3 regions of the Burkholderia oklahomensis C6786 genome follow, and region 3 is predicted to be linked to each of the others. Evidence: predicted binding sites of a transcription regulator. Region 3 holds the regulator's gene; each other region holds the start of a gene.
The links. Region 3 encodes LexA, which represses DNA repair genes until DNA is damaged. Its sites were predicted from a motif close to ACTGTATNNNNATACAGT; they were not measured.
Positions count from the first base shown of each region.

Region 1 (4,158 bases), 1.2 Mb from region 3:
GTGCTTGCGCATTACTCCTCTTCGTCCATGATCTCGGCTTTGGAGTTGGCGGAGTTGGCGCCCTGCGGCATGGCGGCGACGCCGAGCGACTCGCGAATGCGATTTTCGATCTCGCGCGCGATTTCCGAATTCTCGCGCAGAAATTCACGTGCGTTGTCCTTGCCCTGGCCGATCTTCTCGCCGCTATAGCTGTACCACGCACCCGCCTTGTCGACGATCTTCGCCTGCACGCCGAGATCAACGATTTCGCCCTGACGCGAAATGCCTTCGCCGTACAGGATGTCGAAGATCGCTTCGCGGAACGGCGGCGACACCTTGTTCTTCACGACCTTCACGCGCGTTTCGTTGCCGATCACCTCGTCGTTCTTCTTGATCGAGCCGATCCGGCGGATGTCGAGACGCACCGACGAATAGAACTTGAGCGCGTTGCCGCCCGTCGTGGTTTCCGGGTTGCCGAACATCACGCCGATCTTCATCCGGATCTGGTTGATGAAGATCACGAGGCAGTTCGTACGCTTGATCGAGCCCGTCAGCTTGCGCAGCGCCTGCGACATCAGGCGGGCCTGCAGGCCGGGCAGCGCGTCGCCCATCTCGCCTTCGATTTCGGCCTTCGGCACGAGCGCCGCGACCGAGTCAATCACGATCATGTCGATCGAGCCCGAGCGCACCAGCGCATCGACGATTTCCAGTGCCTGCTCGCCCGTGTCCGGCTGCGAGATCAGCAGTTCCGGCACGTTCACGCCGAGCTTCGACGCGTACTGGACGTCGAGCGCGTGCTCCGCGTCGATGAACGCCGCGGTGCCGCCGAGCTTCTGCATCTCGGCGACCACCTGCAGCGTCAGCGTCGTCTTGCCGGACGATTCCGGTCCGTAGATCTCGACCACACGGCCGCGCGGCAGGCCGCCGACGCCGAGCGCGATATCGAGACCGAGCGAGCCCGTGGACACCACCTGGATATCCTCGACCACCTCGCCGTCGCCGAGCCGCATGATCGACCCTTTGCCGAACTGCTTCTCGATCTGCGCGAGCGCGGCGGCAAGCGCCTTGCTCTTTTCGGCAGTCATCCCGGAGCCTTTCTTGCCTTCTTCCATGAATCGTCCTTTGCTATGATGAGCAGCGTCTGAAACGGACGCACCGGCTTCGACACGGCCAGCAAGCCGTTAGGTGCGCGAATGCAGATACTGTATAAAAAAACAGTGGTTTATGCAAGCCCGCGTTGCGGGCAGGCATCGCCCTATATTTCGGAGACAGCCGCGCGCAGCGCCATCGCCGCGGGACGGCAACCGGTTGCGCATCATGCGAATTCTCATCGCCGAAGACGACAGCATACTCGCGGACGGCCTCACCCGGTCACTCCGCCAATCGGGCTATGCCGTCGACCATGTGAGGAACGGCGCCGAGGCCGATACGGCCTTGTCGATGCAGACGTTCGACCTCCTGATCCTCGATCTCGGCCTCCCCAAGATGCCCGGCCTCGACGTGCTGCGCCGCCTGCGCGCGCGCAATTCGAATCTGCCCGTGCTGATCCTGACGGCCGCCGACAGCGTCGACGAGCGCGTGAAGGGGCTCGACCTCGGCGCCGACGACTACATGGCGAAGCCGTTCGCGCTGAACGAGCTCGAAGCGCGCGTGCGCGCGCTGACCCGGCGCGGCGCGGGCGGCGGGCCGACCGTCGTGCGGCACGGCTCGCTGTCGTTCGACCAGGTCGGCCGGATCGCCTGCGCGAACGACCGCGTGCTCGACCTGTCCGCGCGCGAGCTCGGCCTGCTCGAAGTGCTGCTGCAGCGGATCGGCCGGCTCGTGTCGAAGGAGCAGCTCGTCGATCATCTGTGCGAATGGGGCGAGGAAGTCAGCAACAACGCGATCGAAGTCTACGTTCACCGGCTGCGCAAGAAGATCGAGCCGAGCGGCGTGCGGATCACGACCGTGCGCGGCCTCGGCTACTGCCTCGAGAAGGCCGCGCCCGCCCCGGCGAACGACGCGCCGAGCGCAACCGCACCGCAACCGGCCGAGGCCGCCGCGAGCCAGTCGCTGCGCTGACGCCCCCAAGGAAGGAGCGGCCGATGGCCACGCCGGCCCATTCCGCGCACACGGCGCGCCGTCCGGCCGCCGCCGCGACCGATACGGACGCCGCGCGCGACGCGCGCTACGAAAACCCGTTCGCACCGCCGGACGAAGACGACGCCGCCGAAGGCCCCCGCCCCCGCTCGCTGTTCGGCGAGATTCTCGACTGGATGCTCGCGCCGCTCCTGCTGCTGTGGCCGATGAGCATCGCCGTCACCTACCTCGTCGCGAAGACGATCGCGAACGGCCCGTTCGACCGCGCGCTCGAGACCGATGCGTACGTGCTCGCGCGGCAGATCACGCCCGTGAACGGCGTCGCCGAGCTGAGGCTGCCGCAGGCGACGCTCGACTTCCTGCGCGCCGACAATGTCGACAGCCTGTACTTCCAGGTGCTCGGCACGCGCGGCGAGCTCGTCGCGGGCGAAGCCGACCTGCCGCTGCCGCGCGACGACGACCGCCCGCCGCCCGGTGTCGTCGTGTTCCGCGACGACCTGCTGCGCGGCGACGACGTGCGCGTCGCGTACACGACCGTCGCGCTGCCGGGCGCGACGGGCTCGCAGCCCGTGCTCGTGCAGGTCGGCGAGACGCTCGACAAGCGCAACGCGCTCGCGAACGACATCATCAAGGGCGTGATCCTGCCGCAATTCGTGATCCTGCCGCTTGCGATCCTGCTCGTCTGGTTCGGACTGTCGCGCGGGCTCGCGCCGCTCACCGCGCTGCAGGCGCACATCCGCGGCCGGCGCCCGGACGACCTGTCGCCCGTCGAGGCGCAGCGCGCGCCGCCCGAGATCGAGCCGCTCGTCACGTCGTTCAACGACCTGCTCGCGCGCCTCGAACAGAACATCACGCTGCAAAAGCGCTTCATCGCCGACGCCGCGCACCAGATGAAGACCCCGCTCGCCGGATTGCGCACGCAGGCCGAATTCGCGCTGCGCCACGACGTGCCGGACGAAGTCGCGCGTTCGCTCGAACAGATCGCGACGAGTTCCGAGCAGGCCGCGCGGCTCGTCACGCAGTTGCTCGCGCTCGCGCGCGCGGAAAACCGCGCGACGGGGCTCATGTTCGAGCCCGTCGAAATCGCGCCGCTCGCGCGGCAGGCCGTGCGCGACTGGGTGCAGGCCGCGCTCGCGAAGCAGATGGACCTCGGCTACGAAGGCCCGGACGACGACGCCGGGCCGCTTCGCATCGACGGCCACCCGGTGATGCTGCGCGAGATGCTCGGCAACCTGATCGACAACGCGATCCGCTACACGCCGACGGGCGGGCGCATCACCGTGCGCGTACGCGCCGACCGAGCGGCGGGCGTCGTGCATCTCGAAGTCGAGGACACGGGCCCGGGCATTCCGGCGAACGAGCGAGAACGCGTCGTCGAGCGCTTCTATCGGATCCTCGGCCGCGAGGGCGACGGCAGCGGGCTCGGCCTTGCGATCGTCCGCGAGATCGTCGCGCAGCACGGCGGCACGCTGACGATCGACGACAACGTGTATCAGACGTCGCCGCGCCTCGCGGGCACGCTCGTGCGCGTGAGCCTCGGCTTACGGCAAGCGGCCCCGGAATAACCCTTAAGGCGCCGCTTCGCGCGCCTCGCAAAAAATCACGAAAACAAGCATTGACGTCAAAATAGAAGAAGATGGCGCGCAAAGCGCAACATATAAAGAAAATTGCCGTTTCGCCATTTTGACTCGCCGAGTCAGTGCGCCGTAAGTTTGCCCTCCAATAATCGACACGGAGCCGCCCGAGTGGGCGCGCCCCTATATCAAAATTGGAGACATTCATGGCAACGGTAGGCGGACAAATTGCGCACGCGCCGATGACAGGCGACGAAAAGCGCGTGATCTTCGCATCGTCGCTCGGCACCGTGTTCGAGTGGTACGACTTCTATCTGGCCGGTTCGCTCGCGGCCTACATCAGCAAGAGCTTCTTCTCGGGCGTCAATCCGACCGCGGCGTTCATCTTCACGCTGCTCGGCTTCGCGGCGGGCTTCGCCGTCCGGCCGTTCGGCGCAATCGTATTCGGCCGCCTCGGCGACCTCGTCGGCCGCAAGCACACGTTCCTCATCACGATCGTCATCATGGGGATCTCGACGTTCGTGGT
Region 1 is NZ_CP009555.1:936,627-940,784, forward strand. Features, by position in the region: gene recX (recombination regulator RecX) at 1-12, opposite strand, end outside; gene recA (recombinase RecA) at 12-1,091, opposite strand; gene BG90_RS04205 (response regulator transcription factor) at 1,297-2,040, shown strand; gene BG90_RS04210 (sensor histidine kinase N-terminal domain-containing protein) at 2,064-3,623, shown strand; gene BG90_RS04215 (MFS transporter) at 3,839-4,158, shown strand, end outside.
Region 1: the regulator LexA is predicted to act here: its motif matches at 1,181-1,198, upstream of recA (recombinase RecA).

Region 2 (4,158 bases), on a different replicon from region 3:
GGTCGGCGTCGGTACGCGCTATGCGGGCGGCTGCACGAGCGGACACGGCGTCTGCGGGATCTCGCGCGGTGCGCTGCGCTCGATCGTCGCCACCGTGGTGTTCATGACCGCGGGCATCGCGACGGTATTCGTGCTGCGCCACGTCTTGGGAGGGTGACATGAGCGTCTTGTTCGCATTCTTGTCGGGCTTGCTGTTCGGCGCGGGGCTGCTGCTGTCCGGGATGGCGAATCCCGCGAAGGTGCAGGGTTTTCTCGATCTCGCGGGCCATTGGGATCCGTCGCTCGCGTTCGTGATGGCCGGCGCGATCGCGGTCGGCTCGATCGCGTTCGCGTTGGCGAAGCGGCGCGAGCGTTCGCTGCTGGGGCTGCCGATGCAGATGCCGCCGCGCGGGTCCGTCACGCTCAGGCTCGTCGCGGGCAGCGCGGCGTTCGGCGTCGGCTGGGGGCTCGTCGGCTTTTGTCCGGGGCCGGCCGTCGTGTCGCTCGGCCTCGGTGGAGCGAAGGCGTTCGGCTTCGTCGCGGCGATGCTGGTCGGGATGGCGGCGTTCGAGTGGCGCGAGCGCGCCGGAGCGAAGCGTTGAGCAGCGCGTGTGGCCGGCGTGAGCGTGCGCGTGCGGCCCCACGCCGTGAAAACGCAAGATTGTGTAGGATCGGCTTCTTCTCGTCTTCTATTTCGACTTCTCGATGATCTCGATCCGCCTGCTCGAACCGGCCGACGCGTCCGCGTTCAAAGCGCTGCGTCTCGTCGAGATCGACACGTCGCCGGCCGCGATCTGGCCGACGCGCGCCGAGGAAGCCGCGCGTTCGATCGAGGAAGTGGAAGCGCGGCTCCGGGCGTCGGATATGCAGGCAGTTTTCGGCGCGCTGACCGCCGCCGGCGAGTTGGCCGCGATCGTCGGCGTGCGCAGGGAAGCGCTCGTGCAAGTCGGGCATAAGGCGACGCTTTGGGGGGTGTTCGTCGCGCCCCCGCAGCGCGGCAAGGGGCTCGCCCGTCGGTTGATCGACGCGGCGTTGACGCACGCGTCGCGCGACTGGCGCATCGCGCAGGTCAATCTGTGTGTGAATACCGAGAATGAGCCCGCGAAAGCGCTCTATGCGTCGCTTGGATTCGAGACGTTCGGCGTCGAGCGGCGCGCGATGCGTGTCGGCAATCGGTTTTACGACGAGCAACACATGGTTCGAATGCTGCGCTGAGCGCGGTGCCGACGATAAGCGAGGGGTATCGGCCGCGTGCGCCGTCGACGTGCTCGTTCTGCCGCGGTCGTGCGACGTCCGTTCGCTCGACAAGCACCGCGCCGAGTTGGTCGCCTTGCTCGCTTCGATCGCTCGAGTCAGTTGATGGCCGGCGCGCTCGGGCATCGCTGCTGTTTGATGCGCGTTTCCTTGCTTCGCCGGAGCCGGCGATCAACCCGCTGAACGACTCGCTTTCCACGCCGCACGTTCGCGGCGGTCATCGAGCGACGGTTTGCGCCAGCCCTTGTTGTTGCGCCGCCGCTTCGTTTTCCTGTTCCCATTCGTACCAATCGTCGCCGAGCAATTCGATCGGATGCTGCGTCCGGTCGGAGCCGTTGCCGCAAGACAGCGCGTCGACCGAGCAATATCGGTCGCATCCCCAGCAGTTGCGTTCAGGGTGCTTCGGATGCAGCGGGAATTTCTTCGCCATGCCGGGGTGCCTCGCAAAGTGCGTTGGAGGGTGTCGTGGCGAGCGATGTCAGGACGGCGCCTTGGTGGGCGGGGTAGATGGCTTGGAACGGCGCGACGCGCGCACGATTTCGTGCGTGGCGAGCTGACAAGGTTTCTGTCGCCGCGACCTGCCCATTCTGTCGATCGGGCGACGTACTTGCCTTGATATTGCGCATCGAATCGCGCCATGCGACGTTGCGTCGCGTGGCGCCACGCCAGCCGACGCCAGTCAATGCCAGTCAATGCCAGCCGACGCCACTTGGCGCCGCCCGGCGTCGTTCGCGTCAATCGGACGCCCGGCGCGATGCTTACCGGCCCACGGCATGTGTGGCGAGGTGCTGGCGGATCAGCGTCAGATAACGGTCGCCGACCGTGTGATCAGTCTCGGCGCGCCGTGCCGGATAACGCAGCGAAATCGGCGGCCAGACGCCCAGATAACGGCAAACGGCGGACAGGTAGGGCTTGCGGACGCGCCCCATGTGCCGCGCCGCGCGCTCCACGCGCTCGTCGCCGACCTGGCTGCGCAGCCACGCGAGGATTTGGCGGTCGGTATCGTTGACGATGCGAACCAGGTGCTCCATCTGACACCTCACTGGTTATAAATACAGTACTGTTAATTTATCCAGTATTCTGCGGGTGTGCAACCGAATTAAATGGGGTGCGAAGGAGTGGGCGGCGAACGCCGGTGGATGGGCCGTGGGCAGGACGCGGGCGTCGGGGAAAGGGCGTGGGATAAAGCGAGCGGGCAGTGGCGCGCGGCGGCGTGGGTGTGGTTCGGCGAGCGTCGCTCGGACTCCGTTGCGTATCGATCGACGCGCGGCAATCGCGGATGGATGGCCGTCAAGGATGAGGCGGACAGGTCGTCGCGGTGGCTTGGCGCGACGAGGCGCCAAGCCACCGCGTTCGCCACACAGCGCGTCGCGGGGCGAGGCCTTCGCGACTCGCCGTTCCGAACCCGATCGGCTTCCGCGGCGCCGTCAAGTCGTCGCGACCAGAAACGCCTCGCCGCTCGCCGGCCGCAGTCCGTCGGCCCGGCCGGCGAAATAGCGCTGGGTGAGATCGTCGGTGGACACGTGCCGGACTTCGCGGAATCCCGCTTCGCGGGCGAGCGCGAGCATCTCGGGCGGGCTGAAGAAGCTGACGAACGGGGTGCCCGCCGCCCGCGCGCGCTCGTAGACGGCCTGGTGCTGCGGGCGCTCGGCGGGATCGAGGTGTTCGAGCGGCAGCAGGAACGTCATCGCCAGCGTAGACCCCGGGGCGAGCGTCGCGATCTCGCGCAGCGTGGCGGCGACCGCGTCCCGGGTCAGATACATCGAGACGCCGGTCGACGACACGACGGCCGGCCGACCGGCGTCGAAGCCGTCGGCCTCCAGCCGTTCCCGCCAGGATCCTCCCGCCTCGAAATCGACCGGCACGAGCCGCAGCCATTCCGGGATGCCGAAGCCGAGTGCGATCAGGCGCTGCCGCTTCCAGGCCTGCGCGCCGGGCTGGTCGACTTCGAATATCCGAAGGCGCGACGCGAGCTTCGTTCTGCGCTGGGCGAACGTGTCGAAGCCGGCGCCGAGCACCACGTACTGGGCGACGCCGCGTTCGACCTGCTCGCAGACCAGATCCTCGATGAAGCGGGCCCGGCCGACGATTGCCGCCCGGTAGCCGCGGGTCGCTTGCGGATCCATGTCCGGACGCTCGCGCCAGTCGTCGTCCGGCGCGGCCAGTTGCAGACCGATCTCATCGTCGAGCACGTGCGGCGGCGGATCGATCTGCACATGCATGGCCCGCCATAGAGCGACTCGCACCGCGGTGCTGTCCGGGGCTGCGATGGACTTGTTCGGCATGACGTTCCCCCGTTCAATAGGCACGAATGTCGTCGATCGTCATAGTGTATCGATCGTCCGGCATCGCCCCAAGAGGTTGGTCCAGGAAGTCGCCCCAGGAGGTCCGTCCCAGGCAGTCCGCCCGGGAAGTTGCCCCATTCCGGGTTCGGGCCGGCTTTCGTTGGGCGAACGTCACGGCCGCGCCGCCTTGCCGCCCGGCATCGCCGGCATCAGTCCGGCGTAGCGCTCGTCCGTCAGCGTGCGCAGGAACGCGACGAGATCGTCGACGTCGGCGTCCGTCATCGCGGGCGGCGTGCCGGGGCGGCGATTCATCGGCGTCGAGTTCACGTTGATGTTGCCGCGATAGGCGGCCGGCACGTCGTCGAACGTGTCGCGGCCGTGATACCAGCGTTTCGGATCGGTCGAGCGCGTGTTGTAGAACGCGACCGCGTCGCGCAGCGTGTCGAACACACCGTTGTGCATGAACGACTCCTTGACCGCGACGTTGCGCAGCCCCGGCGTGCGCAGATAGCCGCACCATTGCGTCGGCTCCGGCCAGCGCAGCTTCGCGGCCGTGTCGCACAGGCCGTTGTCGAAGCGGCGCGGGTCGCGGTTCGCGGGCAGCGCGCGGTTGCGCGGCACCGCGATCGCGTCGTAGCCG
Region 2 is NZ_CP009556.1:1,718,155-1,722,312, forward strand. Features, by position in the region: gene BG90_RS25420 (YeeE/YedE family protein) at 1-157, shown strand, start outside; gene BG90_RS25425 (DUF6691 family protein) at 159-581, shown strand; gene BG90_RS25430 (GNAT family N-acetyltransferase) at 685-1,194, shown strand; gene BG90_RS25435 (DUF3079 domain-containing protein) at 1,451-1,663, opposite strand; gene BG90_RS25440 (CppA family protein) at 1,992-2,264, opposite strand; gene BG90_RS25445 (class I SAM-dependent methyltransferase) at 2,661-3,518, opposite strand; gene BG90_RS25450 (cytochrome-c peroxidase) at 3,690-4,158, opposite strand, start outside.
Region 2: the regulator LexA is predicted to act here: its motif matches at 2,275-2,292, upstream of BG90_RS25440 (CppA family protein).

Region 3 (4,158 bases):
CAACACGCAACTGCTCGATCGCGTGTCGTGCAGCATTCTGGTCGCGTGCTCGTCGCCGGCGGAGCAGAAGGCTGAAAGCGCGAAGGAAGCAACCGCGGCGGCAGCCGGACGCTGACTACGCCACCGACGCACATCGGCGCGTGGCGCTACGGAGCATGAATCGGCTGCGCGGGGGGCAGCCGATATTCGCCGCTTCGCCTGATCGCCGATGGCCATCATCGGGTAATCTCGCCATCGGTTTTCGCCATCGGTTGATCGGGCAAACGAATCGAACCGGTTCCAGCCGATTTGCAAAGCCGCGCGGCGGGCGGGTCCGGCGGCTCGTCTCGCATCGTTTGAAATCGCCCCGGCCCTCTGCCGTTTCCGTGCGCATGCGCCGGGCCCGGCATTCACGCTTGCTTCATGCGGCATGCGGCCGACGGGCCGATTCAAATTCACTCGCCGTGCAAATCGACCGCCGATAATTTCCAGCCGAGGATTCCGCTGCGACGAAAGATCGCGGCATAGCGCGCGCTGCCGTCGTCGCGGCGATACGTGACGATGAATTCATCGAAGCTCCGGTAGGCGGCGCTCGTCTGCGGCGATGTGCCGGATGGCGAACTTGCGGCGGCGGACGGCGTGCCGGATGCGGGCAACGGCGCGGCTTGCGCCGCCGTGTCGCTCGCGGCAGGCGTCGCGTCGCTTGACGCGGCAACTGAATGGCCGGGGCCACCCGACGACGCACCCGCCGCAGGCGCCACGGCCGCTGCCTGGCTCGCCGCTTGATCGCCGGGCCGGCTCAACTCCGGCGGCCGTTGCCCGGACTGCGCGCGCGGCGGCAAGCCGTTCATCAGCGCGGCGACGCCTTCGGGCGTCGCGTAAGCATCGACGAGCGGGCCGACAAGCGCCGAGCCGATCAGCGCGCCGATGATCGCGATCGGATTGTCGCGTTTTTGCGCGTCGATGCGCCGCATCAATTCGTCGGCGAGCTGCTGCTTCAGGCTGATCCGCAAAGCGGGGAAATCGACATAGGTGCTGATCGCCTGCGCATCGCGCGCATCGATCGCCAGCTTCAGCTGCCTGAGCGCGAGATAGGGCGACGCATACGCATAGACGATCACCGCCGCGGCGACGACAAGCGCCACGACGATCGAAACCGGCTTCAGGAATCGCCTTTGCAGGCGCATGGCAGAATTCAAACGGCCTCCACGACGAGACGGGCGCACGGGCTCCGCAGATCAGAGACCTTGTTGCGTCAGCGAACGTTCCTCGGCGATGCAGCGATCGATCATCCGGCAGATCGCATCGACCGTGCCGACCATGATGAATCGCGACGGCCCATGATAGACGCGCACCGGCGCGCGCCGCTCGGGTTCCGCGTGATGGAGCGAACCGTTCAGCGACACGCGCGCGAATGCCGGCAGTGCGGACGGCAGCAGCGACGGCTGCGCGTCGTGCTCGCCGCGCGGCTGGGCGGCGACGAGCGGCGCGCATGGCGTGCGTCCGCGCAGATGGCGCAGGCGGCCGAATTGGCGGAAGGGCAGCAGGCGGGCGAGGCGTTCCATAGGGTTCTCCAGATCCAGTCGAATGGCGGGATAGACGGGCGTTGCCGCGGGCGGGCTGCGGGGCGGTCAGAACTCGCCCGGGCGGATCAGCCCGACGGCGATGCCTTCGAGCGCGAATTCCGCGCTGCCGGCCTTCACGAAGATGTTCTCGTAATCGGGGTTCTCGGCGATCAACTCGACGCCGCCGGGCCGGCGCTTCAGGCGCTTGACCGTGACGTCGTCGCCGAGCCGCGCGACGATGATCTGGCCGTCCTTCGCCTCGGTCCGCTTCTGCACGGCGAGCAGATCGCCGTCGAGGATGCCGGCGTCGCGCATCGACAGGCCGCGCACCTTCAGCAGGTAGTCCGGCTTGCTCGAGAAGAGTGCGGGATCGCATGCGTAGTGCTGCGAGATGTGCTCCTGCGCGAGGATCGGGCTACCCGCCGCGACGCGGCCGACGAGCGGCAGCGACAGCTGCATCAGCGCCGCGTGCGGCAGCGTCAGCTGGTGCGGCGAATCCTCGATGCCGATCAGGCGAATGCCGCGCGACGCGCCCGCCGCCAGCTCGATCACGCCCTTGCGTGCGAGCGCCCGCAAGTGCTCCTCGGCCGCGTTCGGCGAGCTGAAGCCCAGCTCGGCGGCGATTTCCGCGCGAGTGGGCGGAAAGCCGGAGCGCTCGATCGCGCGACGGATCAAATCGAACACTTGCTGCTGACGGGCGGTGAGTTTGATCATGGCATGACTGTATGGATAGACAGTGAGCTGTATTTTTATACAGTGCTCGGGGAAATTCAAGCGTTACTTGAAGTTCGGCGCTATCACGGCGATTTCGCCGCGATCCGGCTGCGTCGCAGCGCCGCTTCGGCCGCGATAGCCGTCGATCGGGCGGTCGTTACCACTTTTGAGTATTAAAAAATGAGGAACGATTATTTTTAATGATGAAACCTGTTCGTTAGACTGGCCCGACATCACAACCCATGACCCACACGGAGAACAACGGATGGTCAAGCGCAACACGGGGCTGGCGGGCGGCGCACGTCGTCTCATCGCATCACTCGCGCTCGGCGCGGCGGCGGCGCTCGGCGCGCTCACGCCGGCGCTCGCGGACACGACGTTCCTGAACGTCTCGTACGATCCGACGCGCGAGCTCTATCAGGACGTCAATCAGGCGTTCGGCAAGGAGTGGAAGGCGAAGACGGGCGAGACGGTGAACTTCAAGCAGTCGCACGGCGGCTCGGGCGCGCAGGCGCGCTCGGTGCTCGACGGCCTGCAGGCCGACGTCGTGACGCTCGCGCTTGCATACGACATCGACGCGCTCGCGAACAAGGGCCTCATCGACAAGGATTGGCAAAAGCGCTTGCCGGACAACGCGTCGCCGTACACGTCGACGATCGTGTTCCTCGTGCGCAAGGGCAATCCGAAGGGCATCAAGGACTGGGACGACCTCGCGAAGCCGGGCGTGTCGATCGTCACGCCGAACCCGAAGACGTCGGGCGGCGCGCGCTGGAACTACCTCGCCGCCTGGGCGTACGCGCAGCACAAGCCGGGCGGCAATGCGCAGACGGCGAAGGATTTCGTCTCGAAGCTGTACAGGAACGCGGGCGTGCTCGATTCGGGCGCGCGCGGCGCGACGACGAGCTTCGTGCAGCGCGGGATCGGCGACGTGCTGATCGCGTGGGAGAACGAGGCGTTCCTGTCGATCAAGGAGTTCGGCGCCGACAAGTTCGAGATCGTCGTGCCGTCGGCGAGCATTCTCGCGGAGCCGCCCGTCGCGGTCGTCGACAAGGTGGTCGACAAGAAGGGCACGCGCAAGCTCGCGGACGCGTATCTGAACTTCCTGTACAGCAAGGAAGGGCAGGAGATCGCCGCGCGCAATTACTACCGGCCGCGCTCGAAGGACGTGCCGGCCGCGCTCACGAAGCAGTTCCCGAAGCTGAAGCTGTATACGGTCGACGACACGTTCGGCGGCTGGACCCATGCGCAGAAGACGCATTTCGCCGACGGCGGCGTGTTCGATTCGATCTACAAGCCGCAATGAGCGACGACGGGCGGCGCGCCGCGATCGGCGCGCCGTTCCGCAACACAACGACATCGGCTTGACGGACGCGCCGGCAACGCGCGTCCGTCAAGCCGTCGAACCCATGTGCATCACCCTGGAAGAGCATTCCGCATGACGACGTTCACCTTCCGCAAGCCGAGCGCGCTGCCCGGATTCGGCGTGACGCTCGGCATCACGCTGGCCTACCTGAGCCTCGTGGTGCTGATTCCGCTCGCCGCCACTTTCCTGAAGACGGCCACGCTCACCTGGGATCAGTTCGTCGCCGCGACGACGTCGCCGCGCGTGCTCGCGTCGTACCGGCTGACGTTCTCGGCCGCGTTGGGCGGCGCGCTCGTCAACGCGGTGTTCGGCTTTCTCGTCGCGTGGGTGCTCGTGCGCTACTCGTTTCCGTTCAAGCGGCTCGTCGACGCGATCGTCGATCTGCCGTTCGCGCTGCCGACGTCGGTCGCCGGCATCTCGCTCGCGGCCGTCTACGCGCAGAACGGCTGGATCGGCAGCTATCTCGCGCCGCTCGGCATCAAGATCGCGTTCACGCCGTTCGGCGTGCTCGTCGCGCTGACGTTCATCGGCCTGCCG
Region 3 is NZ_CP009555.1:3,917,801-3,921,958, reverse strand. Features, by position in the region: gene BG90_RS17375 (universal stress protein) at 1-115, shown strand, start outside; gene BG90_RS17370 (DUF2939 domain-containing protein) at 435-1,178, opposite strand; gene BG90_RS17365 (hypothetical protein) at 1,218-1,544, opposite strand; gene lexA (transcriptional repressor LexA) at 1,611-2,258, opposite strand; gene BG90_RS17350 (sulfate ABC transporter substrate-binding protein) at 2,524-3,561, shown strand; gene cysT (sulfate ABC transporter permease subunit CysT) at 3,694-4,158, shown strand, end outside.